Regions from separate parts of the Levilactobacillus sp. genome, predicted to be linked through region 3. Evidence: riboswitches for the same ligand, from Rfam matches in the RefSeq annotation. Region 3 holds a riboswitch; each other region holds the start of a gene.
The links. A riboswitch is a leader RNA that binds a small molecule or an ion and turns the genes downstream of it on or off. The one in region 3 is predicted to bind thiamine pyrophosphate.
Positions count from the first base shown of each region.

Region 1: another riboswitch for thiamine pyrophosphate. It lies ahead of thiW (energy coupling factor transporter S component ThiW); the one in region 3 lies ahead of LKH74_RS07340 (ECF transporter S component).
Region 2: another riboswitch for thiamine pyrophosphate. It lies ahead of thiM (hydroxyethylthiazole kinase); the one in region 3 lies ahead of LKH74_RS07340 (ECF transporter S component).

Region 1 is NZ_JALCJA010000003.1:403,805-413,996, reverse strand. Features, by position in the region: gene LKH74_RS06740 (hypothetical protein) at 105-914, opposite strand; TPP riboswitch at 1,046-1,145, shown strand; gene thiW (energy coupling factor transporter S component ThiW) at 1,237-1,725, shown strand; gene LKH74_RS06730 (hypothetical protein) at 1,908-2,372, opposite strand; gene LKH74_RS06725 (MFS transporter) at 2,492-3,676, shown strand; gene LKH74_RS06720 (TetR/AcrR family transcriptional regulator) at 3,878-4,393, shown strand; gene LKH74_RS06715 (ABC transporter permease) at 4,396-5,457, shown strand; gene LKH74_RS06710 (ABC transporter ATP-binding protein) at 5,461-6,132, shown strand; gene LKH74_RS06705 (DUF6440 family protein) at 6,190-6,384, shown strand; gene LKH74_RS06700 (helix-turn-helix transcriptional regulator) at 6,502-7,461, opposite strand; gene LKH74_RS06695 (GyrI-like domain-containing protein) at 7,543-8,013, shown strand; gene LKH74_RS06690 (GyrI-like domain-containing protein) at 8,028-8,657, shown strand; gene LKH74_RS06685 (iron-containing alcohol dehydrogenase) at 8,951-10,123, opposite strand.
Region 2 is NZ_JALCJA010000002.1:182,918-193,109, forward strand. Features, by position in the region: gene LKH74_RS03610 (SDR family oxidoreductase) at 1-520, shown strand, start outside; gene LKH74_RS03615 (hypothetical protein) at 658-1,101, opposite strand; gene rlmD (23S rRNA (uracil(1939)-C(5))-methyltransferase RlmD) at 1,184-2,719, opposite strand; gene LKH74_RS03625 (ABC transporter ATP-binding protein) at 3,395-4,045, shown strand; gene LKH74_RS03630 (ABC transporter permease) at 4,042-4,800, shown strand; gene LKH74_RS03635 (oxidoreductase) at 5,281-6,117, shown strand; TPP riboswitch at 6,164-6,267, shown strand; gene thiM (hydroxyethylthiazole kinase) at 6,452-7,240, shown strand; gene thiD (bifunctional hydroxymethylpyrimidine kinase/phosphomethylpyrimidine kinase) at 7,828-8,643, shown strand; gene thiE (thiamine phosphate synthase) at 8,643-9,296, shown strand; gene LKH74_RS03655 (Y-family DNA polymerase) at 9,935-10,192, shown strand, end outside.
Region 3 is NZ_JALCJA010000004.1:82,440-92,631, reverse strand. Features, by position in the region: gene LKH74_RS07370 (Cof-type HAD-IIB family hydrolase) at 1-450, opposite strand, end outside; gene LKH74_RS07365 (alpha/beta hydrolase) at 592-1,392, opposite strand; gene LKH74_RS07360 (PTS transporter subunit EIIC) at 1,382-2,668, opposite strand; gene LKH74_RS07355 (HAD-IIB family hydrolase) at 2,749-3,564, opposite strand; gene LKH74_RS07350 (D-alanyl-D-alanine carboxypeptidase family protein) at 3,826-4,992, opposite strand; gene LKH74_RS07345 (D-alanyl-D-alanine carboxypeptidase family protein) at 5,456-6,625, opposite strand; TPP riboswitch at 6,847-6,937, shown strand; gene LKH74_RS07340 (ECF transporter S component) at 7,022-7,588, shown strand; gene LKH74_RS07335 (ABC transporter ATP-binding protein) at 8,026-9,438, shown strand; gene LKH74_RS07330 (energy-coupling factor transporter transmembrane component T family protein) at 9,435-10,088, shown strand; gene tenA (thiaminase II) at 10,102-10,192, shown strand, end outside.

The sequences.
Region 1 (10,192 bases), on a different contig from region 3:
TGGGCGAAAAGCGGCTTGATCGACCGGTAATCCTGGCGTGAACGCCCATAATAATAGCAATAAAAAATGATGACGACTGCGAAAAGTCGTCATCATTTTGTTAATTAGCTCATATATAACGTATATTGTAAATGAGGCGTGCCGGCGGTCAGATTCCCGCTCAGCTTAATGTTTAAGACATAGGTTTTGGCATGATGGGCTACCAAGGCTTGCTCAATCGTCCGGACCAGCTGAACGCCCAACTGCCCCTTTCCCGTTGTCTCTAACGTCGTGTCACCCCGCTTCGGATCAATCAATTTGGCCAGGTGTGCGACGTTGTCTTGGCTGGCATCCGAGATTGACGTGGGGTCGAGTCCCTTGATACGGACCAGCTTGATGACAGCGGCGTAGGGCATTTGGGCCGGCGTCAGGTGATTGGACCAGTAGTAGTCATTCATCATGGCCAAGTGGTTGTTGAAGTCATAGCCATCCTTTTGGAGCTGAGTGACGATAAAATGATTCAGCGTGGTGGCATCGTCGCTGGTCAATTGGGGCGACAAGGTTAACCCATCAGTTGTGAGTTGTTGGCGCCGGTAAGTGCCAGACTGTAGGAAGCCGTGCCAGACCCACCCAGCCGTCCGCCGATTCTTGCTGACGACGTAGTAGTAGCGAGCCCGGTGCGTGCCGTGAATGAACAGCGCCGTTTGTTTGACGACCCAGGTCGTGTGCGGATAATTTTTAAGATTATGTAGTTTGCGCGAGTGCGTCCAGTTCCAAATGGCGTGCGACTGCCGATTCTTGTTGTGGTAGTACATGGCACCGGTGTGAAACGTGATGTGGTCGGCCATTGTATAGCGACTGGCCTGCGCCGTGGCTGGTAAAATGAGACCGCCCAACAGTGCGGCGGCCGTGATGGTGACAATCTTTTTTAGCATCGAATCCCTCCCGTTTCTCAGTATACCAGACCGAAAATAGTTCGGCGCAACAATCGCATTAATCCCGAATCAGTGCAGCGTATTATGTGTTGCAAACGACGGCCAGACCCGGTATAGTTGGGCACAACTAAAAAAGACACTAGGGGTGCCCGTGGGCTGAGATGGATGACAATCCAATCCCTTCGAACCTGTTGAGTTAACACTCGCGTAGGAAAGTGGTCGGTCTACTGAATGATCAGGAAAACCGTCGTCGTGGGGAACGGGGGACTTTTTTGGTAATTTAAGTAGGGATGTGAGTCGTGTGTCAAAGAAAGTGTATCCGATGACGTTGACCGCCATGCTGGTCGCGCTCGCCGTGATTGGCGGTAGCGCCTTTTCGTTTACCATTGGGGTAGCTAAGGTCGCGCCGGTCCAGCATTTGATCGATGTTGTGACCGGTGTCTTGCTGGGGCCGTGGTGGGCCTTGGCTCAGGCCTTTTTGACCTCGCTGATTCGTAATATCATGGGGACCGGGACCGTCTTGGCCTTTCCCGGCAGTATGATTGGCGCGTTTCTTAGCGGTTGGTTGTTCCAGCGAACGGGTAAATTGTTGGCGGCCGCGCTGGGCGAACTGGTGGGTTCCGGCATCTTAGGGGCCTTTGTGGCCTATCCGGTGGCGGCCTGGTTGATGGGCACGACCGGCGCCGTTTGGCTGTTCTTGCCAAGCTTTTTTATGAGTGCGTTGGTCGGCGTCATCGTGGGCTACGCGTTGTTAAAGGCGATGTGGCCAACCGTGATTGCGCCGCGGTTGCGTAAGTTACAGGGGAAGTAAAAAAGAATGGGCCAAAAGGCGATTAGCCGGCGAGCATTAAGGCTGCTAACCGAATAATCCTGGTTTTGGATTGTTTGGTTAGCAGTTTTAAGCGGAACCGGCTGCCTGTTGGCGCACGTTTCGGCTAGGTAGAGGTGACGCAAAAAGCCTGGGAGGTTTCCCCAGGCTCTTAAGTGAAAAGCTTATTTGGCAAGCAACTGGGCGCTGAACTTGGCTTGAAATTCGAGCTGATAGGTCTTACCCGATTTGGCCGTGAACCGCTTGCCAGTGCGCTTGGTGCCGTATTTTTGCAACGTCAATTGTTTACCCGACCGTTGTAATTTGGTATACGACCAGGTCTTGTCCAACCGGTCGTAGGCCCGCAAACGGTACTGCTTGCCAGAACGTCGGTAGGCCAGGCGATTGCCGCCATAATCATGGTTGCCGTAATCGTACATGACGTACAGCCACTTTGGTGTCAGTACCATGGCATTGTTGGTGACGGTCGTGTCGTGGCCCTTTCGTTGGACCCGTGGTTTGGCGTACCACACGCCGCGCATGATCTGGGGCGTCCCCATGGTCCATTTCGCCGCTTGCGCCGTGGTCGTGCCGCTGACACCCAGGGCTAAGCCGAGCGTCAGGATGGTGCCGGTCAGTAGTTTGTGCAAAGTAATCCCCTCCGATGGCATTAGTATAGCAAATTTCATACGTAAACGGTACCATCGGCGAATGGTGGTGGCCATTTCCTAACAAAAGTTCTAAACTTTTGTTAGGAGGGATTTCTGACGTGAAAGAACAAGCAACTTTATCCAAGAAAACCATTTTACTAATGGCGGTGGTGACGGGGGTCATCGTCGCCAATCTGAACTTTATCCAGCCGATTGAAAACCTGATTGCCGCGGACTTTAACCTGTCCAAGGCGGTTGTCGGCATGCTGGCGATGGTCACGCAGTTGGGATATGCGTTTGGCTTACTGCTGATCGTGCCGCTGGGTGACATCTTTGACCGCTATCATTTGATTCAATTCATGATGATTCTGTCGATTGGGTCCTTATTGTTGGCCCACTGGGCGTCCAATGCCGGGGTGTTTGCCGTGGCGACGGCGCTGGTGGGAATCACCTCGGTGGCTCCACAGATTATCATCCCCTACGCCGGATATTTGGCGCCGGGCCTGCAACGCGGCAAGGTCTTGGGCATCGTGCTCAGTGGGCTGCTGACCGGGATCTTGCTGTCGCGGTCGTTTAGTGGCCTGCTTGGGAGCATCATGCCGTGGCAAGACATCTACCTGGTTGCCGCGGGAATCGATTTGATTTTCCTGATCATCGTGCATTTTCAACTACCGCATGACGAACGGGGACATCAGGACCTGAAATATTGGCCGGTAATTCAGACGCTGCCGAAGTTATTCGCCACGCAACGGCCTTTGCGCGGGGCAGCCATCAATGGTTTTTGCATGTTTGGCATGTCCAACGTGCTCTGGTCCACATTGGCCTTTTATCTGGCCGCGCAATACCATTTGGGCAGTAACGTGGCCGGGCTATTAGGGCTGTTGGGCATTGCCGGGGTCTTGGCGGCGCCCGTGATTGGCAACATGGTCGACCAACGTTCGCCACGATTGACGGTCAGTCTCGGAATGATCTTTTCCGGGGTCGCCTTCGTGATCTTTTGGCTGATGGGTCACTGGCTCATCGGCTTGATTGTGGGGATCGTCTTGTTGGACCTGGGGACGCAATTTAGCCAGGTCTCTTGCCAGGCCATCGTCCAATCCCTGAACCGCAAGCAGAGTAGCCGGAACAACTCCGTCTTCATGTTTAGCTACTTTCTGGGTGGGGCTACCGGCACCCTGTCGGCCACTTGGGCCTGGAGTCATGCCGGTTGGCTAGGCGTTTGCGGCGTGGCGGTCGTCTTCTTGGTGATTGCGATTGCCGGGCACTTCATCATTGGCGAACCCAAGCATTTGGCAACGGATTAAGGCAGGTGAGTGGCCTAACGGGCGGTGAGCGAGACTAGCGCACGGGTTGGCCATTTAAAAGGAAAATTCAAGAGTTTGGCGATGGTTGCCAAGCTCTTTTCTTTTGACCGAAAGTTGACACCGTGTCACCTGCGTGCTAGACTACAGTCATCAATCAAAGTGACACGATGTCACTTCTAACGTAAAAAGGAGCGAAAATCCATGCCAACTGCTACATTTGATCATTTAAATCCCGAAAAAAAGGCTCGCGTGATGGCGGCCTTGCTACAGGAATTTTCGGCACACAGCCTCGCCGATGCCCAGGTGGCACGGATCGTTACCGCTGCAGACATTGCACGCGGAGCATTTTATAAATACTTTGCTGACCTGACGGATGCCTACCAAACGCTTTACCGCGCAGCCATGACTGCCGTGCACCAGGGTGTGCCCACCGCCCCCCAAGGACCCTTTGACCCGCAGCGCTACTACCAGGCAGTGACAGCCTTCTTGACGCACTTTACTGGCAGCCAATATGACGAGCTGATTCGGCGCCACTACGGGGAAAACGAAAGCCTGTTGCCCGCGCGGTCCGTGCCCACCGATTTACCGGCGGCGGATTGGGCGGCCATGACCCTCAGCCACGCCACGATTAAGGCCGTGATGTTGCGACCGCAAACCCAAGCGGCCGAGCTGGCCCGTTTCCAGCAGGCGTTACGGCTCCTGGCGAAGGGGGAATAACCATGTTTTTAGCCTTAAGGGAAATTCGTCACGAAAAATTACGCTATGGCCTCATCGTGGGGATGGTCGTCTTGGTCAGTTACCTGGTCTTTGTGCTGAGCGGCTTGGCATACGGCCTGGCGCAACAGAACACGCAGGCCATCAGTAGCTGGGGAGCCAGCAAAATCGCCCTCAACAGCGACGCCAACGAGAGCCTGTCGCAGTCGCTATTGACGACGGCCACGACGGATAAGTTGGCGTTGTCCGACCACGAGGCCTACATTGGTCAGACGGGTGTTGTCGCCAAGGCCGCCGGTCAGCCGAAATTGTCCGCGCAGTTTGTTGGCCTGCAAGCCCATCAGTTTGTGGCCCGCAACCTCAAGGTCACCAGTGGTCAGCGGCCGACGACGGCCCGGCAGATCTTGGTCGATGACAGTTTTCACGACAACGGTTATCGCCTGGGCGACCGGGTGCAGTTGAACGCCACTGCCGGCAAGTACACTATCGTTGGTTTCACCCACAATGCCAAGTTGAGCGTGGCGCCGGTGATCTACGGGTCACTGGGGACGTGGCGGACCTTGAGTCACGTGACCGCCAATTTCAAGGCCAGCGGGGTGGTCTCTAACGATGCGCACTTTGCTCCGAAAACGGCCGGCGTCCAGACGTTGACGCGCCAACAGTTTATTAATAAATTGCCGGGCTACTCGGCACAGAACACGACCTTTACCTTTATGATTGCCTTTTTGATGGTCATTGCCATGGTCGTTATCGCCGTGTTCCTGTACATTTTAACCATGCAAAAGTTGCCGAACTATGCGGTGTTGCGGGCGCAGGGGATCCCCGCCAGCGTCCTGGTCAAGACCACCATCAGCCAAGCCATGTTGCTGGTCGTCAGTGGCCTGGTGATCGGTGCACTACTGACTGCGGCGACCGTCCTGGCGTTACCGGCCGGGGTGCCGATGAGCTTTAACCTACCGCTCCTGGCGGGGGTGACGGTCGGCATTTTACTGACCGGTGTGATTGGCGCTTTGATTCCCGTCCGTTTGATTTTGCGCGTTGACCCCGTCAGCGTGATTGGAGGCTAAATGATGCCAGCATTAACGTTATCCCACGTCACCAAGCAGTTTGGGCACGCCACCAACCAAGTGACGGTCCTCGAGGATATTAATTTCAGCGCCACCGCCGGGGAAGTCAGCCTGGTGCTGGGCCCATCCGGTTCCGGGAAGAGCACCTTTCTCACGATTGCCGGCGGGATTCAGACGCCCACGACCGGTCAGGTACAGGTCCAAGATCAGTCGTTGGGCCAGCTCACGACCAAAGCCCGCGACGCCTTACGGTTGAACAAAATCGGCTTCATCTTACAGGCCTACAACCTAGTGCCATATTTGACGGTGCAAGACCAGTTCTCATTGGTCGACCGGGTGAAGCCACAGGGCAACCTGTCCGCCGCCGACCTGAGCGCCTTGCTCGACCAATTGGGCATCGGGCAGTTGACGCAGCAATTTCCTACCGAGCTATCCGGTGGGCAAACGCAGCGGGTGGCGATTGCCCGCGCGCTGTACCAAAATCCGGACATCATCTTGGCCGATGAACCGACGGCGGCGTTAGATAGTGCTCGCGTGGCCGTCGTCGGCCAACTCCTGCACGATCTCGCCAAGCAACACCATAAGGCCATCGTCGTGGTGACCCACGATCTGCGGTTACGCGACTTCGCCGATCGAATCTATCAGATCATGGACGGCCAAATGACGGTCGCCTGATCCGGTGAATTGCTCGCTGGCATGGTAAACTGGGGGTATCACGAGGGAGGGATTCAGTTGGCAAAAACGGAACGGTTCATCGTGGACACCCCCAAGGTCAAAGGCGCCACAACGGTACAGGTCATCACGGACAAGGAGACCGGCGTGCAGTACCTGTTAGGCATGTACGCGACGCTGGGCTCCGGCATGACGGTGCTGGTCGACGCTGAAGGCAAGCCGCTGTTGAATCAAGCGGTGTTGGATGAGAATTAGGTCAATTGGGGCCTGGGAGAGACAAGAATCCCGGGCTTTTTTGCGTCTCATGGCGTTAGGATTGCTCGTTGACAGCCTCACAATGCCGGTTAACCGCCTGTTAGCCCACTCTTTGCCTTAAGATAATTGCGCCAAACGCGCCTGACATTCCCGGCGAATCACGGTTTTCAAGGCGGTCGGCGCCTGGATCAACGTGGCGGTCGGGCCTAAGTAGAGCAGCCAGTGGGTGAAGTCGGCCAGCTGGTGGGGTTGGGTCACGTCGAGGGCGCACTCCAGGCGGGCAGTTTGCTGGAAGGGGTCTAGGAATTGCAGCGGAGCCGTTGGGTGGGGATGTTGGCGGAACTGTTGAATAGCCGCCGCTTGCAGGTGGATGACCACGTTGGGGCGCGGTCGGGCGGCCTGAATGGCAGCCGTGATGGCGGCGGGGTCTAGCGTTTGTTCCTGCGCGACCGGTGCCACGGCTTGAATCGCGGTCACGGCAATTTCTTGGAACCGGTGGTGCGTCAGGTCCCAGGCGTCGACGAACCAATTTTCTTGACGGTTGTAAACGTGGCGGACCCACACGGTCGTGGTGGCACTGGCCGTCGTGAGTTGGACCTGGCGGCTGGTCAGGCAGGTGTTGAGCAGCGTTTTTAACATCGGCGGCGCAAAGTCGGTCAGCTCCGTCAAGCGCGTGTTGGCGGGATTCGTATGGCTGAAGACCAGGAGTTCCTGGAGCGTCAAGAGGTCGTCTTGTTGCGTCTGGGAGGCGATGGCCACCAATTTTTCCGTTAACGTCTTGCGATTTTGCAGGTAGGGCAGCTGGGTGTTGAGTGTTGCCAAAAAGCTGACGAACAGTGCCTTGAGCTCCTCACTGTTGAATTGCACGGCCGGCAGTAGTTGATTTTGCAAGACGGCGTAGCCACCGTCGCGCCCCACGCTGGCGGTCAGCGGCATGCCCAGCTCCTGAATGTTATTGAGGTCGCGGATGACTGTACTGCGCGAGACGTGAAAGTGGGTCATTAGTTCGCGAATCGTAAAGAATTGTCGGTTATTGATATAGCGCATCATGGTGTTGACCCGGGCCGTTTTATTCATGGAACCCCTCCTAAATAGTGTCAGTTTTTGACATCATTATACCCTATACTAGGGCCATCAACTTAAAGGAGGCCATCACACATGGCAAATTACACGATTGAAACGAAACCCGCATTCACGGTCCTGGGCATTGGCACGATTCTGACCGGCGACTTTCCCGCGATGGGGCAACAGAAGACGGACTTCTGGCAACGCATCAACGCCGAAAACGCGCTGGCCCAGTTGGACGGGCTCAACGACTATCCCTTTGCCGTCAACGAAGCCATCAACGGGGAATTTCACTACTACGCCGGACGCGAGGTCGCATCAGACACGACGCCGGCTGATGGGCAACGGCTGATCAATTTTCCGGCCGGCAAGTACCTAGTGATCACCGGGAGCGCTGCGGACCAAATGGGGCTGTACAACACGCTGGAGGGCCCGGCCTTTGGTGAAATCTTGCCGCAGCTGACCGACTACGCCTACGTCGGTGGCCCCAATACGTCTTACGTGACCGGTAGCGATGAGACTGGCGTGCACGGCGAAATGCTGGTGCCACTGGTAGCGAAGTAAGGGGGCAAACACTCATGAAACACGAATGGCGGCGAGCAGAAAAAGGGTGGTATTTGCCTAAGTCTCCTACGCGCTTAACGTTGCCCCAGTTGAATTTCATCACGCTCACAGGGGCCGGTGATCCCAATCAACCGGCCTTTGGCGAGCACGTGGCGGCTCTGTATCCCGTGGCCTATCAACTGCGAATGGCGCTAAAACGCGGCGAACTGGGTGACCCTTACGAATACACCGTGTACCCGTTGGAGGGCGTTTGGACCACGACGGACGGCTCGCGTGGAGCCACACTCAACAAGGCGGCGCTCAAATACAAGATCATGTTGCGCCAACCGGACCGCCTGACCGCCGCGGACTTTGAAGCGGCGCGCGACCAGGTGTTGGCCAAGAAGACCAATCCGTATTTCGCGGACCTTCAGTGGGAAACGTACGCGGAGGGCACCGTCATCCAGGCGATTCATCATGGGCCGTTTGCCACGGAGACCGAAACGTTTGCCCAGCTCCAACAGGTCGTGGCTGAAAACGACCTGCAGGTGATCCCGACGATGGGGGAATACTGGCACCGCGAAATCTACCTGACCGATCCCCGCCGTACCGCACCAAAGAAGGCCAAGACGGTGTTGCGGTACCGGGTGCGGCCCCGGGATTAGGCGGCATACTGACACTTGCGATTGGTGAAACCGGTCGCTGGAGTGCCAACACCTCTCGCGCGAACGGTAAGGTGGCCAGTACCACAATTACCTAGAATACAAAAACATCCCCCCGAGCCGCGGCCCAGGGGGATGTTTGTCATACGCAATCAATCTTGTTTTGGGTGACGACTCAAAGGGGGTAACCAGTGAGTCGTTGATTTTACGGTTGGGCGGTTAACCCCAACCCTTGTGTTTGCAAGGAGTATCGCGAGTGGTTACGGGACTGGCCGCAATCGTCGCGCAAGTTGTCGTTATTTTGCGTCGTAAGCAGCTTGGAAGATCTTGATGATGTCTTCCTTAGTCCCCTTACGTGGGTTGGAGAAGGCGTTCCCATCCTTCAAGGCGTTTTCGGCCATCAGTTCGAAGTCTTCTGGCTTAGCACCGATTTCCTTGATGGAGTGTGGAATACCAACGTCTTCGGACAATTGCTTCATGGCCTTGATGGACAATTCAGCAGCGTCACGCGTAGACAAGCCATCGGTGTTTTCACCCATGATCTTAGCTAATTCAGCGAAGCGTTCTGGGCAAGCGATGATGTTGTATTCTTCAACGTAAGGCAACAGCAAAGCACAGCAAACACCATGAGGGGCATCGTATTGACCACCCAATTGGTGAGCCATGGCGTGAACGTAACCTAAGTTGGCGTTGTTGAAGGCCATCCCGGCTAACATTTCAGCTTCGACCATCTTGGTCCGCGCTTCCAGGTTGTGCCCATTGGCAACGGCTTCACGTAAGGAAGTTTCAATCAACTTGATGGCTTCGATACATTGTGAGTCGGTGATCGGGTTGTGGTCAACGGAAACGTATGGTTCAACGGATTGAACGAAGGCATCCATCCCAGTTGCGGCCGTTAAGCCCTTCGGCACGTCCAACATCAAGGTTGGGTCGTTGAAGGAAACCAGCGGAATGTTCCGCCATGAAACGACCACGAACTTCAAGTGAGTTTCTTCGTTCGTGATAACGGCGTGGCGAGTTAATTCTGAACCCGTCCCAGCAGTTGTGTTAACGGCAATCAATGGTGGCAAAGCCTTGTCCAGCGTTTCAATCCCGGCTAATTTGGTGATGTCGTCACCGTTCGTCAGGATAATGCCGGCACCTTTACCAGTATCATGAGCAGAGCCCCCACCAACAGTGATGATGGAGTCGGCGCCTGATTCTTCGTAAAGTTTCTTAACTTCTTTGATGTTCCGAATCTTAGGGTTCGGTTCAACGTTGTTGTAGACAACGTAGTCAACACCAGCAGCCTTTAAGGAGTCGAGCGTTTGTTCAACCGCACCGTCTTTCATTCCTTCAAGGAACTTATCCGTTACGATGACGGGCTTCTTCATCCCTAACATCTTCGCACGGTCACCAATCTTGCTAATTACGCCAGGGCCAAAAAAGTTGACGCTGGGCATAAGAAAATCATAACTACGTTCAGCCATTATACAAATGCCTTCTTTCGGAAGTTTTGAAAATCATTGGTACCAATTTCACAAAGCAATTATAACTAA
Region 2 (10,192 bases), on a different contig from region 3:
GGCAAAGGCTAAATTTGGCGGCATCGACGTCATCTTCAACAACGCTGGCATCATGCCGACCTCGCCCATCAGTGCGCTGCACACGCAGGAATGGAACGATATGATCGACATCAACTTGCGTGGTGTACTCAATGGAGTGGCGGCCGTCATGCCTGATTTCACGACCCAAAAGCACGGTCAAATCATCACGACGTCTTCCGTTGCCGGCATCAAGAGCTTCCCCGGTGCCGGGGTGTATGGCGCCACCAAGTTCGCCGTTCGGAACCTAATGGAAGTCATCCGGACGGAAAGCGCCCAGGAAGGGACCAACATCCGCACGGCCACGCTGTATCCAGCAGCCATCAATACGGAATTATTGCACACCATCACCGATGAAGCCGCCAAGCAAGGCATGGACCAGTTGTACGATGCGGTCGGCATCACGCCAGACGCCATCGCCCGAGTCGTCAACTTCGCCATTGACCAACCGGCTGAAGTCAACGTTAATGAATTCACGATTTACCCCACGAAACAAGCCTAGTCTAACTGGCTTGACTAAAAAACCGCAACCACGGCCGACTGCCACTGGTTGCGGTTTTTGGCTTGGGAAAAGAGGCAACGATAAATAAAAGGGCAACTAAAAAGCCGACCAGCAACAACGGCCAGTCGACTCATGACTTATTCTTTTGGTTGTGACCAATAGTGGGCGCGCGCTAACAGGTCGCGGGACCGCTCATCGGCGGGGATGAACCCCTTATTGAACAGGTGTTTGAAGTACATCAGGTTGTACAGCGACCCCCACAGTAGGCCTTGAAGCAGTGGCCAAACGGAAATCGTGAATTGGGCGGTTTGGGCAGCGGGGACCGTCATCATCAGTAACATGGATGCGCCTAGGTCGACCCCTAAGATACACAGTAAGTTATACCAGTCGGCACGGAAGATGGCTGGAAATGGGGGGAAGAAGAACATGGTCCATGAGAACCCCACCTTAGCGATCCGCATGTTTCCCGTCTCGGGGTTCACGACGGTCGCGTAATTAGGCGGTAACGGCAGTCCTTGAGGGCCGTTACCATTTTGATTATTTTGATCATCGTCGTTGAAGCCCTTAAAAGGATCTTGCATGTCATTTGCCAACTTTCTAAAAAATTCGTTCGTCAATCGTTATCTAAAAGTCTAACACGAAAAGCAGTTGCTGCCTATTAATCTATTGACGGCGGCTTAGTTTAACCACTGCTTCACAGCGGGCGGTCTGCGGCATCATGTCCACGGACTGGATGTAATCGACCTGATAATCGTGGGTCAACTCGACTAAGTCCTTGGCCAGCGTCGAGGGGTTGCAGGAAATGTAGACGAACTTTTCGGGGCGGACGGCCAGGATGGTTTCAATCAAGGTCGCGTCCAAACCGGTGCGTGGTGGGTCGACCACGATGGCGTCCGGCCGGAATCCGGCCATGATCCACTTCGGCAACAGGTCTTCGGCGGTACCCACTTCATAATGGGCGTTGGTGATGCTGTTGGCGGCCGCATTGGCGTTGGCATCGGCGACGGCTTCGGGGATGACGTCCATCCCGCGGACCTCTTCGGCCACGTCGGCCAGCGACAGGCCGATCGTGCCGATCCCGGCATAGGCGTCGACCACCGTTTCGCCCGGTTGTAGGTCCAAGGCCTTCTTGGCTTCGGCGTACAACACGGTCATTTGTGCGGGGTTCAGTTGTAAGAAGGCCCGCGCGGAGAGCTTGAAGGCCAGGCCGTCAAGCTTTTCCGTGATGGCTTCGGCGCCAGCCAAATGGATCGTCTCGTCACCCCAGACCAGTGAGGTTTCACCGGGGTTGATGTTTTGCATGACGGAGGTCACCTGGGGCAGCTCGCTAGCGATGCGTTCGAGCAGTTCGCGTTTGTGCGGCAGCTTTTGGGAGTTGGTGATGAAGACCAACTGCACGTCGTCGGTATTGGCGGCCGCGCGCACGACCAGCGTTTTGACGATGCCGGACTTGGCTTCTTCGTCGTAGATGGGCATGTCCAAATCCTGAAGCATGGCCACCACGGCGCGCATGACCGTCATGGTAACGGGCATCTGCACGGAACAGGTGGCCAGGTCGACTAAATCATGGCTGCGTTCGGCGTACAGGCCGGCTTCAACTTGGCCAGCGGCGTTGCGGCGAACCTGAAATTGGGCCTTGTTGCGGTAGCCATAGGGATTGTCCATCCCCAGCGTCGGCCGCAAGTCGTAGTGGCGGAAGCCTTGGGGTTGGTAGCGCTCCAGCGATTGGGCCACGATGTCGCGTTTGAATTTTAATTGTTCGGGGTAGTCTAAATGTTCCAGCTCGAACCCGCCGACGGCATCGGCGTAGCTGTCTCGCGGTTCGACGCGGTGGGGGCTGGCCTTGCGGATGCGGTGGACCTTGGCCCGTAGGTAACGGGTGGCCACGCTAGTCACTTCGACGACGGCCTCTTCACCGGTCAAGGCACCGGGCACAAAGACGGCCATGCGCTTGTAATAGCCGATGCCTTCGCCGTTGATGCCCATGCGCTTGATGGTCAATGGGAAACGTTGGCCGACTTCCACGGTCACGCTCGGAGCTTCGCGTTCCTGCCGGCGGCGGTCATTGTAGCCGCGGCTGGTCGGGTGATTGCCGTGAGTGTTGCGGTGGCGGTCCCGGTAGCTGTGCCGGTCGTTACGGTCATTGTGGGCGTAGCGGTCGCGGCCGCCACGGTGATTCTGTGAGTCAAATTTTGCCATGTTTTCTCCTGTGATACGGGTCCCGGTCGCTACCAGACACCCGCGTCGTTCTTTAGAAATTCAGTCATTAAGCCCGTTAAGACTTACGGTCTAGAACATTATACCAAACTTTCGCGGTCGCCGGGGCCAGAGACCCTGACCAACCAAAATTAGAAGCCGTTTTCGTAGGCGATTGGCCGGGGTTTCGGTACAATGGAAGCAGATGTTTTTGGTGGTGGGTTGGCTGGCGCTTCGGGATGTTGGCTGGTGTTACGAGTTAATCCGATTTTAGGTGATTTTGTTAATTCAATCTGTGGTCACAGCCAGTCGTATTGCCGTTTGAGACTTTTTACGGATGATCAGTGGCATCCTTGTTGGCTGAAATTCGACTGGATGACGCTTGCATCAAACCGGTGACTACTTGAAGCTACCACTGTAGCCGATAGTCCGCCAAATAGGGGTTCAGCCGTGGGAGTTGCCTTAGCGGCGCGGTTCATGCCGCTTAGGCAACTGGCGTCTTTGAGACGTGAACTTCGGCTCAAAGCGAGGACCGAGACCGCTTTTCAGGCTCGGACCGGTCCGCCCACCGCGTTCCAATCCCTATTTGGTGGACGGCAAGGCGGCCAGCCTCATCGTCATTCAACGCCAACCACCACCCGCCAACCACCAAAACTAATTTCAGAAAGGAGCGACAGCATGAGTTTGATTGCACTCGAGCACGTGGGTTACCAGGTCGATGACACGGCGATTCTCACCGACATCAACCTGACGATTGACAAGGAGGAATGGGTGACGCTGACCGGGCCATCCGGCGGGGGCAAATCCACGCTGGTTCGCATCATCGCCTCGCTGCTCAGTAAGACCAGCGGGACCCTGACCTTTGCCGGGCAACCCATTGAAAGCTATGATCCGGTGGCTTACCGGCGGCGGGTGTCGTACAGTTTCCAACAGCCGACGCTCTTCGGTGAGACCGTCCGGGACAATTTACAATTTCCTTACCAGATTCGCCAGCGGCCGTTTGACCAGGACCGCGCCGTGGAAGGCCTCGAAGTCGTCGGGCTGGCGGCCAGTGATTTGGACAAGGCGGTGACGGACCTGTCCGGGGGTCAACGCCAGCGCGTGGCCTTACTGCGCAACGTGATGATCTACCCAGAAGTCTTGATCTTAGACGAGGTCACGGCCGGACTGGATGCCGAAAACAAGGCGTTCGTTTGGTCGCTCATCCAGCGTTTCAACCAGCAAGACCACCTGACCATCATCGCCATCACCCATGACCAAGCGGAAATCGACGCGGCCAGCCGGTTGGTCACCATCAAAGACGGCCGCATCGTGGGAGGTGCCAAATGAATTTAGCTGTGAATAATCAATCCTTGTTGTTGGCCCTCGGCCTGGTCGTGATTGCGTTAGCGATTGGCTGGAAGGAAAAATTGGGCATCGACCGCGACATGATCATCGGCGTCATCCGCGCCGTCGTTCAGCTGTTTGTAGTCGGGTATCTGTTGAAATACGTCTTTCGCGTCGACCACATTTGGCTGACGACCATTTTGATTTTAATCATTATTTTTAACGCCGGCTACAACGCCAAGCAGCGTAGTAACGGCATTCCGCGGGCTTTGCCAATTTCCATTGGCGCCATTCTCATCAGTACCGGCGTCACGCTGGGCGTTTTGATGTTGGCCGGCGCGATTAAATTCATCCCGTCGCAAATGATTCCGATTTCCGGGATGATTGCTTCCAATTCGATGGTCGCTATCGGCCTGTGTTATCGCAACCTCAACGCCCAGTTCAAGCAGGAGCGCCAGGCTGTGCTGGAAAAATTGGCGTTGGGGGCGGACTTGAAGGATGCGTCTAAGGAAATCGTGCGCGACAGCATCAAGACGGGCATGCAGCCGACGATTGACTCGGCCAAGACCGTGGGTATCGTGAGTTTGCCGGGGATGATGTCCGGGCTGATCTTCGCTGGCGTCGATCCGGTGCGGGCCATTAAGTATCAGATCATGGTCACGTTCATGTTGATGTCGGCGACCAGCATTGGCTCGGTGCTGGCCTGTTACTGGGCCTACCGCGGCTTCTACAACGACCGCAAGCAGCTGCTGATTTAGCTTTGATTCCGCCTGGTCAGCCAGACGCGGCCATCCCATGACGTCAAAAGTAGTCGTTTACAGCCTCACAAGGCGAACTGGCCGCCTACCGTTCGCCAAATATGGGTTGGAACGCTGGGCGGACGGGTCGAGCCAAAGGACGGTCTCGGCGCCTCGCTTTGAGCCGAAGCCCACGTCTCAAAGACGCCAGTTGCCTAAGCGGCATAAACCGTACCGCTAAGGCAACTCCCACGGCTGAACCCATATTTGGCGAACTCTCGGCTACTGTGGTGCATGCCAGTAACAGTTGCCTTAACCCTGGCTGACGCAGGCGTCTGGTTTCACTAGATTTAGTTTCCAGAACACCATCATTACGACAATCGGCGCGTTAATTTTAGCCGCAACCTTTGCCAGATTAATTGCAATCGCTTACACCTATTCGCTATGCTAGGGGTAACGGATTTTAAAATTAGATAGGAAAACCCAATTGGAGGGATAAGTATGACACACAGAAAAGTAGCTTTGGTCACCGGGGCCTCGTCCGGGATTGGCAACGCGATTGCCCGCAGCCTGCACCGTAATGGCGTCACCGTTTATGCCGGTGCGCGGCGGGTCAGTCGGATGAATGATTTGGACGACCTGGGTATCACGACGCTGGCGCTGGACGTGACGGACCCCATCAGCGTGGAAAAGGTGGTGGACCGCATCGTTAGTGAGACCGGCCGCGTGGATATTTTGGTCAACAATGCCGGCTACGGCCTGCTGGGGGCCTTGGAAGAGGTGCCGATGGATCAGGCCCGCGACCAATTCGACGTGAACTTGTTCGGGGCGGCGCGGTTGATCCAATCTGTCCTGCCGATGATGCGCCAACAACACAGCGGCCGCATCATCAACATCACCTCCGTGGACGGCAAGATTGCCCAACCCATGGCCAGCTGGTACGTGGCGTCCAAATTTGCGCTGGAAGGTCTGTCGGATACCTTGCGCTTAGAACTGGAACCGTTGGGGATTCAAACAATCGTCGTTGAACCGGGGTCCATTCAATCCGAGTGGGCCGACATCGCCGCCGACCATTTGAAAGCCACCTCGGCGCAGGGTCCTTACCGGCCAACGGCGAACCGGGCTGCGGCCGTCTTGACGGTGGCCAAACAGTTTGCCAGTCAGCCGCGCGTGATTGCTCGCTTGGTCGACCGCGCTGCCTTGTCGCGCCGGCCCAAGACCCGCTATCATGCGGGGGCCGGTAGTCAGGTGCTGCTGGCGCGCCGGTTTATGTCCGACAAGATGATCGACCACATGTGGCACGTCGTTGGTGAGGCGGCTCAACGTTTTACCCATTAATATGAGAAGCGTTGCGTCGACAGCTAAACCTGCTATACTTAACTTAAACCAACACTAGGGGTGTCCACACTGGGCTGAGATACGGGCGACCGTGATCCCTTGGAACCTGTCAAGTTCAGACTTGCGAAGGGAACGTGTCGTGGCACCCACAACGGGCCACCGGTTCACTGAACGTGAGGCGGGGCCCGCTTTTTGTTTGGTGGAAAATTAAAGCGCTCACATAGTGGTTCGTTAGGTGGCCGTTAAATGCATGGCGTACCCCGCAGGTTTGTGTCACCGGCCGGGTATGCTAGAAGTGGCCGTTTACGGGACCAATTCAAGGGAGGAATTACCAATGAAAGTGGCTTTGCTAGATGAATTACGGGCACAAAACCCGATTGTCTTTAACGTGTCGAATTTCGTGACCGTCCAGGACGTGGCTAACGGCATCAACGCGATTGGCGCGTCGCCCATCATGTCCGAAGAGGTGGCCGAGGCGGACGAAATGGTTGGCCTGGCGGGGGCGGTGTGCCTGAACCTGGGGGCCGTCACCGCCACGCAGGTCACCCAGATTCGCGCCGTGGGGCAGTCCGCCAACCGGCAACACCGGCCGCTGGTGATCGACCCAGTGGCTGTCGGCGCCGTAAAATACCGGATGCAAATGGCGACCGGCCTGTTAAACGATTTTCATCCCGACGTGATTCGGGGCAATGCCGGTGAAATTGCGGCACTGGCGGGAGTCGACTGGCAGGCCAAGGGCATTGACGCCGGCGAAGGCACCGGTGACCGGACGGCGATTGCCAAGGCCTGCGCGCAGAAATTAAAGTGCGTAGTCATCCTCTCTGGCCCCACGGACGTCATCACGGATGGTGAGCGGGCGGTCAAGGTCTTGAACGGGACGAAATTGTTCCAGATCCACGTTGGCTCGGGCGACATGCTCTCCAGCATCGTGGCGGCCTTCTGCGCGGTCACGGACGACTACTTTGAAGCGGCCCAAACGGCCTGCCTGGTCTTTGCGGCCATCGGCCAACTGGTCGCGGAAGCCACGCCTAATCTGGGAGCGGGGACCTTTATCGTGAAGCTCCTCGACAAGCTCCAAACCACCACCGTCGCGGAAATCGAAGGCATTGCGGCTTTCGAATAATAAATGTTTCGGGGCTGGCCGCCTTATCCAGAAAATGGCGGAAACCAGTGCCTACGCCTGCCGGGGTTCCGCTTGCTATGGGGAACGGCTCCAGCCGAAGGGCGGTCTGCCGCCTCGCTTTGAAGCCTGGCGCAACCCACCAGTCTCCAAAGTCGTCCCACGCTGTAGGCTGGCAAACGACGCCAGCCAACACCGTCGACACAGCCGGCTCCACCCCGGCGATCTCCGGCAGGGTAGTGACCTTGTTGTTGGATAGCGTAACGCCCAGCTTTGGGGGAGATGGTTGTCGTTCTCGTTGACGGCATGTTGATTATTCAAGTAAGGGTGATTGATAAGCAACAATCGGAGCCGTGAGTGGCGCGAAATCTAGGTTCAGCCGGGGAATTTGCCAGTGGGCTTTGCTGGCAAATTGGTGACTTTGAGACAGCGAATTTCTGGCTCAAAGCAAGCACCGAGACCGCATTTTGGCTCGGGGCGTCCTCCCCCAGCGTTCCAACCTAGATTTCGTGCCGCGGTAGGCGGACAGTTTCCACAACCTATCAATAATTTAATCATCAAAGAAGTAGAACCAGAAGGGATGAGTAACAATGGCAAATGAATTTCCACAAACCTTAACGATTGCTGGGACCGACAGCGGGGGTGGGGCCGGCGTGATGGCCGACCTGAAGACGATGCAAGAGCGCAACGTCTTCGCCACCGCCGTCATCGTCGCGGTGACCGCGCAAAATACACTGGGTGTGCAGGACTTTATGGCCTTGCCGCAAAAATTAATTGACGAACAATTTGCCTCACTAGCGGCAGACCTGAAGATTCGGGCCTGCAAGACGGGGATGTTGGCCGATGCAGCTCACGTGCATGGCGTCGTGGAAAATTTGAAAAAATACCAGTTCGGTCCATTGACGGTCGATCCGGTCATGATTGCCAAGGGCGGGGCGGCGTTGTTGGCCGACGATGCCGTGGCCACGGTGCGTGAAGAGCTGGTGCCGCTGGCGGATGTGTTGACGCCTAACTTGCCGGAAGCCGAACGTTTGACCGGGCAAAAGATTACGACGGCGGCTGATATGGAACGGGCTGCCGTGGCACTCCAAGACCTGGGGGCCAAGAACATCATCATCAAGGGCGGCCACGAAGCCACGCCGGATAAGGCCAGTGACTTCGTGTTACTAGATGACGGGCGGTCATTTTGGCTGACGGCACCGCGCTATGATACTGTGCGGACTCACGGCACGGGCGACACGCTGTCGTCTTGCATCACCGCCGAACTGGCGAAGGGCAAGGATTTCGAATCGGCCATTCGCCTGGGCAAGGACTACGTGACAGCGGCCATCGCCAATCCCATCGCGGTCGGCCACGGTCACGGACCATTGAACCATTGGGCTTACAATCAAGGAGGCGCTGAATAATGTCAGTGACGTTTGAACCAGGCCTGTTACGGGCCTACTTTGTGGCGGGGAGCCAAGACGTTCCCGGTCAAGATTTGCGTAAGGTGTTGGCGACCATGCTGGATGCCGGTATCACGGCGTTTCAGTTCAGAGACAAGGGTGCCAGTACGTTAAATGAGGAGCAGCGGTTGGCGCTGGGCAGCGATTTGCGGGTGCAGTGTCACGAGGCCAACATCCCGTTTATCGTGGATGACGACGTGGATCTGGCCATCTTGCTAAATGCGGACGGCATCCACGTGGGCCAAAGCGACCAGAAGATTCAGCAGGTCATCGAAAAGGTCGATGATCGACGGATGTTCGTGGGCTTGTCGTGCAACACGGCGGCTCAGGTGGCGGCGGCCAACCAGATTGACGGTATCGACTACATCGGTAGCGGTCCCATCTACCCGACTGTTTCCAAGGATGACGCCGATCCGGCCATGGGTGTCGACGGTCTGGCCGCGCTGGTCAAGCAGGCCAACGTGCCCATCGTGGCAATCGGCGGCGTGACGGTCGACTCTCTGCCAGCCATCGCGGCGACAGGAGCCGCGGGGGTCGCAGTCATCACCCTGTTGACGCGCAGTGATGACCCCTTGGCCGACACGCAGGCCATGCGGCGCGCTTTTCAAAAGTAATGGTCGTGGTAGTTTAGCAGACTGTTCCCACAAACCTGTGACTTTAGTCGAGGGTGGTCGATGAATACCGGCCGCTCCTGAATAGCTTCTATCACAAAAGACCTAGCTCCGAGAATCATTCGGAACTAGGTCTTTTTTTAAATACACACGGGTTGAAAAGATTCGATTGGTAAGCGCATACATTTGGACACACCCAAAAAGCTGTAACAGCCTGGTTTGGTCCGGTAAAACCAAAAAACAGGTCCGATTTCACCGTGTTTAAGTGCGGCAAATCGAAACCTGCTTAAAAGTTGAGGAAGCTAGTTGACTAGGGCTAACTTCACAAGTACATTCTAACACGACTACCAAATAAAAGCCACTAAAATAAGGTAATCCCACAATCTGTTAGTTAATTTAATGGCATAACCGGACTGTTAAATTGGTGGTTTAGTTAGTTTAAAGGGTGGCGGGTTGGTGGACAAAATCGGTCTATGTTCACGGCCGCTAATCAGGGGATAAGCAAGTGAATCTTTTCCTGAATGATTCTGGAAAACGAGGCCAGTGGGTTGCCCAAAAAGTTAGCGATTAATTTCGCTGTTCCCCTTGCAAATTAGAACAAGTGTTCGTATAATGAGAACAACGAAGGGAGGAAACGTGCCATGGACTACAGCCACGAACCACACGGGATGTTCTTTATGATCGACAACAAGTCGTTTTACGCCAGCGTCGAGAGCGTGGAGCGGGGGTTGAACCCGCTGAAATCCGTGATCGTCGTGATGTCGGAAGCGGACAATACCGGTTCGGGGCTGGTCTTGGCCGCGTCGCCGATGGCCAAAAAGCTCTTTGGCATCAGCAATGTCTCCCGGCAATACGAGGTCCCCCGTGACCCGCGCATTTTGGTGGTGCCGCCGCGGATG
Region 3 (10,192 bases):
CTTACTGAAGAGATGGTCCGGCAAGTCGGCAAAAGCGGTCGGTGTAAAGGTCATCGGGGCCTTTAACATTTGTTGATAAACCGATGGCGTTAGATCTGACAAGGGGTAGACCTGCTCAAAGTCCAACACGTCTAAGGGGTAGCCGTGTTCGTGGGCGAAGGCGTGCAACTGCTTGAAGTCGTTGCGACTCAGGCCACTTTGCGCCAGGGCTTCCTTAGTCGTGTTTTGAATCACGAGCGCCCCGTTAAAGGTAATCGTGTAGTCCTCCGCGGTCGTCAAACCCAGCTGTTCGAGGTAGCCCCAAATCGCATTGATGGGCCGACCGGTACACAAGACCACCTTGATCCCGGCGTCGTGCAACCGCCGTAGCGCCGCGGCGTTGGCGTCACTAATGGTTTTGTCCGTATTGAGTAGCGTCTCATCTAAATCGAGCGCAATCATCTTGATCATTCGTTGTTAGCCTCCATGAATTTCCTAGTAACTCTAGTTTACTCGTCTCGGCTAGTGAAATAAACCGTTTTCCCCACAACGCCCGGGAATTTTCTCGGGGGTGTGGTCTCGCGTATAGAAAGATACCTGCTAAACCAGTCCCTACGGCAAGATATCTTGTCGCATTAGGCCGACGATTTGCTGGTTTTCGGGCAGATCAGCGTGGTTGGCGTTGGCGCCGGTCACCGTGATCTGCGTGAACCCCTTGACCTGGTCTTGGAACAGATACTTGCCGCGGTTAACGCTGTCAAACGGCACGATACCATCGCCGGTAAAGGTCTTGCTACCGGCGATCGAATAGACAATCAGATTTTTGGGCAGGCGTTGGCGCCCGGCTTCGAGCAGTTTAAACATCGGCGTGTCCACGTCGGGGTCGGCCTCCTCCAGGTTGAACGGCGCCGCAATCGTCATGAGTTTATCGGCGTGCGTCTGGGTGGCAGCCAGGTCATTTTCCATAAAGAGGGTCAAGACCAACCCGCCGTTCGAGTGCCCCATAGCTGAGAAATGATTGAAATGGTACGTGGCCTGCAGCTTCTTAAAGGCAATCGTGAACCATTTGGCCTGTTTGACGATGTTGGCGTAGCCGTCGTGACGGTCCTGAAAGCCGACCACGATAAATGGGTGGTCATCCCCCGCAGCCAGCGTGCCACTGTATTTCAAGGTACCATCGGTCATGACCTCCACCCGCAACAGGCTGTGGGTCGTGTTCGTCTCATGGTTGAGTTCCTTGACTAGCGCGTTGAACCGATTCTGCGTCGCACTAGACCCCGGCACCAAGATGATGGGGTCCAACTCACTGCGATACTGGGCACGAACCACCGCTTCTTGGTGCGGCCGCCACCAGAAACCGGGCAGACACGCCAGCAACAACAGGCCCAAAAGGACCCAAAATTTAGGCTTCATCGTGCGCGCCTCCTTCTTTCAGCTGGGCCAAGCGATGCCATTTGACGAACGGGTAATAAATGGCGGTACTGATGGCCAGATCGACCAGCGCCAACAACAGCGCCGACCAACTGCCCCCCGTGCCCAGATAGGCCAACAACGGCCCCGGTGTCCCAGTCGCTAACGGATAGGCCACGGCCGGCACCCAGGCCAGACGCACGCAAAGCCAGCTGACACTAATGGTCGCTAGTGGCGCCAACAACAGCGGAATCCCCAGGAGCGGACTGAGCACGACGGGGACGCCCACCATCAGTGGTGCGCCCACGTTGCCCAGCGTGGGAATCAGACTCAACCACGCCACGCGCTGTTGCCGGCAGGCGCCGCGGGTCAAGAAGATGGCGAACAACAACCCCAGCAACATGCCGCTCCCGCCGAATTGGGCATAGACATTGACGATGGTGTGTAGCGTGAGGGGATGCGGCACCTGCCAGCCACGATGGTCCAAGACGGCGGCCAGGTTTTGGGTGGTGATCATGCTCTGACCGCTGATGGTCAAGGGTCCCAAGACTCCCAGCCACTGATAGACGCTGGTGAGAGCACTGACACCCAGTAAGCCCAACAAGACCTGCGGCAACTGGAGTGGTGCCCGCAACAGCCCGACGAAGGCGGCATTGGGACTGACCGTCTGCGTGCTGATCCACAACAGGCCCAGTAACGCGGCGCCCAGCACCCAACTACTGGTGATGCCAAACATGGCACCGAGGCTGTCCGCAGCGCGCTGTTGCCGGGCCAGTCCCCACCGGTAGGTATTGCCGACTAATAAGCCGACCAGCAGCCCCATGAGGATGCCGGTCAAGCCCAGGTTGGTCGATACCCATTTCACGGGTTGCAGGCTCAGGACCGACCCGCGACTGACGTTGAAAAATTTTAAACTGATGACGGCCGTGATCCCGGCCAATAACCGGTCGGCTGTCCGCTCGGTGCTAGGGGCGACCAAATAAAAGCTCACGCCAAAGGCCATGAACATCGCCATCAACCCCAGTGTCCCGGCACTGATCAGCCGTAGATACTCGCGCAAGGCCCGCAGTTGGAACAGCCATTTGGCCACGTGCAGCGTCTGGTAGTAGTAGCCATTCGTCTGGAGCCAGGACTCATCAACGAACTGGGCGAGGCTCCCCAACAAGACAAACGGGAAGCTCAGCCGCAACGTTTGGCGAATCGCCGTGATCTGACGATTGCGTTGCCACCGAACTTCCAGGTCAATCAACCAAGACCCCCATCCCTGCGTCATTTGCATAGCACCACCCCCATACTGGCCATTGTACGGCGCGGATTAGGGGCGCGTCATTTCCTTAACTTGGTTAGCAAAGCGGGCACTCAAACCAACCACTGGTCAATTTGTTCACAGACCGCACCTTGATCATTGGTGTGCTGCAGGCGTTGGGGCGCACCGGCTAAGACCTCCGGCGCCGCATTGGCCACCGCAAAGCCTTGGCCCACCTGCTGGAGCATGGCCAAATCGTTGCCCGAATCACCAAAGGCAGCCATCTGGGCCGAGCCAATTTGCCAGCGGTCCCCCAAAAAGTCGAGGGCCGCGGCCTTGTTGACGCCCGGCAACGTCACGTTCATACCGCTCAGCCCACTGCTGGTCGCGACCAGACTGCCGGCGAAGTGCCGGTTGAATGCCGCCACCTGGGCCGTGATGTCAGACTTTAGCCAGGTCAGGTCTAATTTTAAAATGGCATCCCCGACCGTGGCCAACTGATCGACGTGCGTCAGGCTGGGATAGAATTCTTGCGAGTCGCGAAAACGCTGGCTATCGGCGGCTAGCTGCGTGTAGGACCGTTTCCAGCCACACGCTAAAATAAAGCAATCCGCCATGATTGGCTCGCGCTTGAGCCAAGTCACCGCGGCCAGCCACAGCGAGGGCGCTATGGCGGCCGTTTTAAGCACCTGCCCGTTGGCCGACGTGATCAGGGCGCCGTCCTCTACCACGTAGGTAATCTCGTGGCGCTGCTTTAACGGGCAAAACAAGCTCTGCGCGTGGTCGAGCGGGTCGCCCGTGGTCACAACAAAGCGGATGTCCCGAGCCTTCATAGCCGCTAACTGCTGGTCAAATTTAAGCGCGTCATACCGCCCCGTGCTATCGAGAAATGTGCCATCTAAATCCGTTGCTATCAACCGTGGAATCACTGCCCCCAACTTCCTTTCCGTTATTCGTGTAATCCCATCATACCGGGCCAGCGCGCGCAACGCAACGATAATCCCTTACAAATAAATTCATGAAAAAAACTGGTGCTTGCGGGTTTTTCACTGGCTTCTTCCGGGGCGTTTGTGGCGGCTGAAATTGGTGAATTTTCTTTTCACAGGTGGTTGGCACCAATTAAGATAATCGTCCACCTACCCAACAAAAAAACGACAACCCATCAGCGGCTGCCGTTTTCTAGTCATGATTTACGCGTTCATACTACTGTAGCTGTAAGCCTTGTTCATCAACGACCGCGTTTCCGTGAATTCATTGATGTCATGCAGGACCACCGTGATGACCCGGTGCTTGCCAGTCTTTTGCCCCGTCCCGACGAAGCAGTAACCCGCCAGTGGCGTGTAACCGGTCTTCAAACCGTCTACGTTCAAGGACGCCTGATAATACTTCCGGCCAGCCAAGAGGTTGTTGTAGTTGTAGGTCGTTTGGCCGTCAACTGACTTGGACCCAATGGCACCATCCGTTAAGATCCGCGGGTAGTCTTGGATCAGGTGCCGGGCAATCAAAGCCACGTCCTTGGCCGAAACCATGTTGGCGTTGGCACTACCGTAAGCATAGCCAAAGGCCTTCAAGTCGCTGTTTTCCAACCCCGAGGCCGAAACGAAATTAGCTTTACCCAAGTTCCAGCTCTTGGCCTGGGCGTTCATTTGCTTGATAAACTTGGCGTTGCTGCCGGCGACCCATTTCCCCAGCGCAATCGCGGCGTTGTTTGAGGAGTCCAGTAATGCCGCGTAGTACAGGTCTTGGACCGTGTACTTGTGACCACTCTTGAAGAGGAAGCCCCCACACGAGTAACTTTGCCCCATGGCAATCAGGCCCTTGCTGCTGGTATCGACCACGTCACTCCAGCTGCCAGACCCGCTACCGACCTTTTGCAAGACCAAATACAGCGTCATCAATTTTGACACGGAGGCGATGGGCCGCGCGGTGTTGGCCTTCTTGGACCAAACGGCCTTGCCCGTCGTGTAATCCATAGCAATCGCGTTCTTGGCGTACTTCAGGCCAAACGGCGCCTTACCCTTGGTCAAATAGCCGTGCCAGATCCATCCCTTAACGGCCCCTGACTTATTCGACACGTAATAGTAAATCCCCTTGGAATTGCCGTGCTTCAACGTGGCCTTCTGCGTCACGTACCAGGTAGTATTGGGATACCCCTTCATGGTTGCCAGCTTGCGGTTGTGCGCCTTGTTATAAATGGCCCCCGCCGTACTCTTCTTGTGGTACGCGGTCTTGGCCAACTTAGTGGTCGACAACGTGGTGTAAACGGCCGCGTGGGCGGTCTCAACACTAGCACCCGCGCCGACCGTCAACGCGAATAGGAAGGCCAGCGCGGCCCACTTGATTTTGTGTTCTCTCATGATGACTTGTCCTCTCTTGTTCAAACATTCTCACCCACCCTATCATGGTTAAGCCTGACGCGACAAGGGTTCTCGCGACTTTGTAACTAACTTGTTGGGGATGTAACGTTCGCGTAATCCACCACTTCTTGCCATAATCAGTTGGTGCATGAATCAATTTAAACCTGAACTGACAACGGTGGCTGGTACTGGCCGCCTGACCGTTCACTGAAAATTCTCCCGATTACAGCCCCCATCTCACGGTTGCCAGGCCCTGTCGACCTTCTGCACACAAAAAATGCCAGGGCGCTGACTGTCACCCTGACATTTTATGTTTACACATTTAATTGAACCGTTCACCCGGACTGACTGGGAATCCGTTGCCACCCGCCCCTCTGGCAGTCGGCTGTGCTGCCTGACGCAGGCCATTAGCCTAGTTTTCACGCAACGGCAGGCGGCCAGCGTGTACCAAGCAGACCAAGTGCTAGTTACTCATGCGACTCAGGCGGTAGGCGTGGTCCATCAGTGAACGTGTCTCCGTGAACTCGTTGATGTCATGCAGCACCACCGTGATGACCCGGTGCTTGCCGCGCTTGTGGCCGGTCCCCACGAAGCAGTAACCCGCTAGTGGCGTGTAGCCGGTCTTCAAGCCATCGACCTTCAGGGAGGCGCGGTAGTATTTACGCCCCTTTAAGAGGTTGTTGTAATTGTAGCAAACTTGGCCGTTGACGGTCATGGACCCAATCTTGCCGTCAGTCAAAACGCGCGGATAGCTGGTCATCAAATGCCGGGCTATCAACGCCACATCCTTGGCTGAGACCTTGTTGGCATTGGCCTTGCCGTAGGCGTAACCGAAGCGCTTCAGGTCACTGTTCTCCAGGCCCGAGGCCGAAACGAAGTGCGCCTTACCCAACTTCCAGGCCTTGGCTTGGGCGTTCATTTTCCGGATAAACTTGGCGTTACTACCGCTGACCCATTTGCCCAGCGCAATCGCCGAATTGTTGGACGAATCCAAGAAGGCCGCGTAGTAGAGCTGCTTGACGGTGTAGCGATGATTCAATTTAAAATGAAAGCCGCCACAATCCGCACTTCGGCTCATCGACACCAGGCCACGACTGGTAATCTTGACCTTATGATTCCAGTTGCTTTTTTTGCCGTCGATTTTCTTCAAGGTGAGATACAACGTCATGATTTTTGACACGGAGGCAATCGGCCGCGCCGTGTTGGCGTGCTTGGACCAGACGACCTTGCCCGTCTTGGCGTCCATGGCGACCGCAGCTTTGGCCTTGGTCAAGACGAACGGGGCCTTCCCACGCTTCAAGTAACCGTGCCAAATCCACCCCTTGACGCTGTGCTTGCTGTTTTGCACGTACAGGTAAATGCCCTTCGATTTACCGTGCTTGAGGGTTGCCTGCTTGGTGGCGTACCAGGTGGTATGGGGATGGGTCGTTAAGTTGCTGACCTTTTTGGTGTGTTTCTTGTTGTAAATGGCACCCTGACTGTGTTTCTTGTGGTAAGCGGTCTTCTTGATTTTCTTGGTGCTGACGGTGTGGTAGGCCGCCGCTTCGGCTGGCGAGGTCGGCATTAGCGCCCCACCCAACGTGACGAGCGCTCCGAGCGCCAAGGCCCAGTGATTGAGATGACTTTTCTTCATAAGTTAAGTGCTTCCTATCCTTTAATAATTAAGTTCACTAACAATTAGAATAGCACTCTTCCTCATCGCCGGATAGCGCATTTGGCCGTTTTGGACGGGCTTTTGGGGCTTTGTAACTAAACTGTAAAAAACGTTTCCATCCTGAATAGATCAACGACTCGGCACGTATTTTTCCAGTCACGGTTGCATTTACCCGCCAAATTAGTTACGCTTAGGGTATTCAAATACGACTGGGGTGCCTCGCGGCTGAGATCAAACCCATTGAACCTGCTCTGGTTAATACCAGCGAAGGGAACGCGTTATTTAGCTATCAATGAACCCCTACTAAGTTTTTAGTGGGGGATTTTTTTATTCGTTGGGCACCCCCGTCAAAACTCTCATAGGAGGCATCATCTCATGAAAAGTTGGCACATCCGCGATATTATTTTGGTCACGATTCTCGCAATTTTTATGGGCGTCATCTTCTGGATCATTAATCCCGTCTACACCTTCCTGGCGGCCGCTTTGGCCCCATTTGGTCTGCAACCCTTGGCAAATGAAATTCTGTTAGGTATCTGGGTCATGGCCGGTCCTTTAGCTGGCTTTATCATCCGCATCCCCGGTTCAGCGACGTTGGGAGAATTTCTCGGCGCCGTTGTTGAAATGTTTCTGGGCGGCGTCTGGGGCGCTAGCACGCTGATTTCCGGCGCGGTTCAAGGTCTCGGGGCCGAAATTGGGTTTGCGGTGACTGGCTACAAACGCTACAACTGGGTCAGCCTGAGTCTGAGTTGCCTGACCACGGCCATCGTGACCTTCACGTGGGACCTGTTCCGGAGTGGCTACGCTGCCTATCATTTGGGCTTTCTGGTACTGCTGTTTGCAGTGCGGTGCTTATCGATCTTCCTGTTCGGCGGCGTGCTGACCAAGCTGATCACCAACCTGCTGGCGCGGGCCCACGTCTTACCCAACGTCAGCGCCAAATAACCATTCTGTGCGCTGGCTTGGCAACATTGGTATTGGCTGGCCGCCTGCCGTTACGTGAAAGTCTAGGGGGGGACTGGTGCTGGGGGAAGACGGACCGAGCCAAAGTACGGTCTCGGTCCTTGCTTTGAGCCGAAGAACCCGTCTCAAAGTCACCAATTTGCCAGCAAAACCCACTGGCAAATTCCCCGGCTGAGCCTAGATTTCACTTCACTCTCGGCTCCTGCGGTGCATTACCGCTACGACAGCGTTAACTGTTATTTCACGTTGTTGGTTGTTCGCAACTGCGGTGAGTGGCGCAGGTTAGCTATTTCTCGGCCTTCTTAGGCACTATGCCTCGACTTTAAATCACTCAAGCTCTCGCAACTAATCACTTTCTGTTTCACGCTCATTAATTTTAAAAAAGTTTGCAAAATCTGTTTCACATTGGAGGAATTTTCGTGGCCACTGTAACCGTTCATGCACTCACATTTTCCTATTCCAACCGCACCCGGCCGGTCTTGGACGACCTCAACGTGACCTTTCCCAGCGGTAAGTTTTCGCTGTTGACCGGGGTGTCTGGTGGGGGGAAGTCCACCCTGCTTAAGCTGATAGCGGGGCTCACTCCCCTGCCGGATGCTGGGACGATCACCTTTGACGGGCAACCGCTCAGCCAAATCAGCCCCGCCGACCGGGCGGCCACGGTGGCCATGCTGTTTCAGGAACCCAGCACGCAATTTACCATGGATACCGTGGTCAATGAGCTACGCTTCGCCCTGGAAAATCAATGCGTTGACCCGGCGGCCATCCCCGCCAAGATCACCGCGGCACTGGACTTCATCGGTATCGCTGACCTGCGCGACCGGCAATTAATGCAACTGTCCGGCGGCGAGCAGCAAAAGGTCGCCTTAGCCATCATCGTGGCTATGGACAGCGACGTCATTTTGTTAGACGAACCCTTTGCCAGCATCGACCCGCCTACCCGCTTGGCGTTACTGGAAAAGCTGGTGATGCTATGTACGCAGCGCGGCAAGACCATTATCTTGGCCGACCACGACCTCAGCAATTACGACCGGTGGGTGGACCACCTGGCCGTGCTGGATCAGGGTCACTTGACGTTGTTGTCGCCGGCAGAAACGCAGACACGTTTTGCGGCGTTCACACCGGACAAGCTCCGGTTGACACACGTGACGTTGCCCACCGACGACCTCACCGTCAGCCTGCAGGGCACCCAACTGGCACTGGGTCACGAACACCGGCAGTTGTTACGGCCGCAAGACCTGGCGTTATTTGCTCACCAAGCCACGCTGATCACCGGTCCCAACGGCAGCGGCAAGTCCACCCTGTTTCGCGCGCTGGTGCGATTGGGTACTTATCAAGGCCAGCTCACCTACGACGGCCAAGACATCCGTAAGCTCCCCCGCAAGCGCTACGCTCGCCAAGTTAGCTTGATGTTTCAGTCGGCCAGCGCGCAATTTCTCAACGTGACCGTGGCTGAGGAGTTAGCGTTGTCGCAAAAATTTGGCAATCACACCTACTTCACCCCAACACGCGTTCAGGACCTGTTGACGCAGCTGAATCTCGCCGACCACGTCGATCAGATTATCTACTCTTTGAGCAGTGGCCAGCAAAAGAAGCTCCAGCTACTGTGCATGCTGATCATGGCGCCCAACGTGTTGCTGCTAGACGAACCCTTGAAGGGCTTGGATTTTGCGTCCATTCAAGTGGTCATGCGCATTCTGACCACCGTTCAACGCGACCTCAACTTGACGCTGATCATGATCAGCCACCAGCTCAGCGGCCTCGACGACCTGATCACCTTACACCTGGCGCTCGATCACCAACAACTCACCTATCAGGAGGCGACACCATGAATCCCAGTTTAAAATTAGCCTTGGTCGTCTTGATTGCCTTGGAGGTGTCCTTCACCCAGGTCTGGACGGTCAACGTGGTGCTGATCATCGTCAGTTTGGCCTTGATGCTGCTGAACCACGTCACACTCAAACGCTTCTTGTGGCTGACGCTGGTCCCATTGTTCTTTGCCAGTGCGTTGGTCTGGTCATTGACCTTACAAGGCACCGCCAGCCAGCATTTTCTCCTGGTCATCTTCACCCGGATGTTCGTCTACGTCTACATGGGCGGGCTGTTCACCCAGACCACGGACCCCTTGACGTTGACCCGCTCGTTGGAACAAAATGCCAAGCTGCCGTCAAAATTTGCCTATGGCTTTCTGGCCGCTTTCAACCTGATGCCCAAGATTCAAGCCGAGGTCGCCACGATTCGCGCTGCGGCCTTGATGCGGGGCCAAGAACTGCACGTCTGGTCACCGCAACTGTATTTCAAAGTCATTCTGGCTGCGATGAACTGGTCCGACCAACTGGCCGCTGCGATGACCTCGCACGGCTTTGTCGAGGGCGCACCACGGACCCATGCCGTCACGGTGGCCTTAAGGTCGCGCGACTGGTGGGTCTTTGCCCTCAGTCTCATCGCCGTTCAAGTCGGGCTATTCATCGGTCTACCCTAAAAGGAGTTTTGTTATGTTTACTGATCAAGCACATGCGCAAACCAAAGCCCTGTGGGACGCGTCCAAACGCCATCCCTTTATCACCCAACTGCAAGCCGGCACCC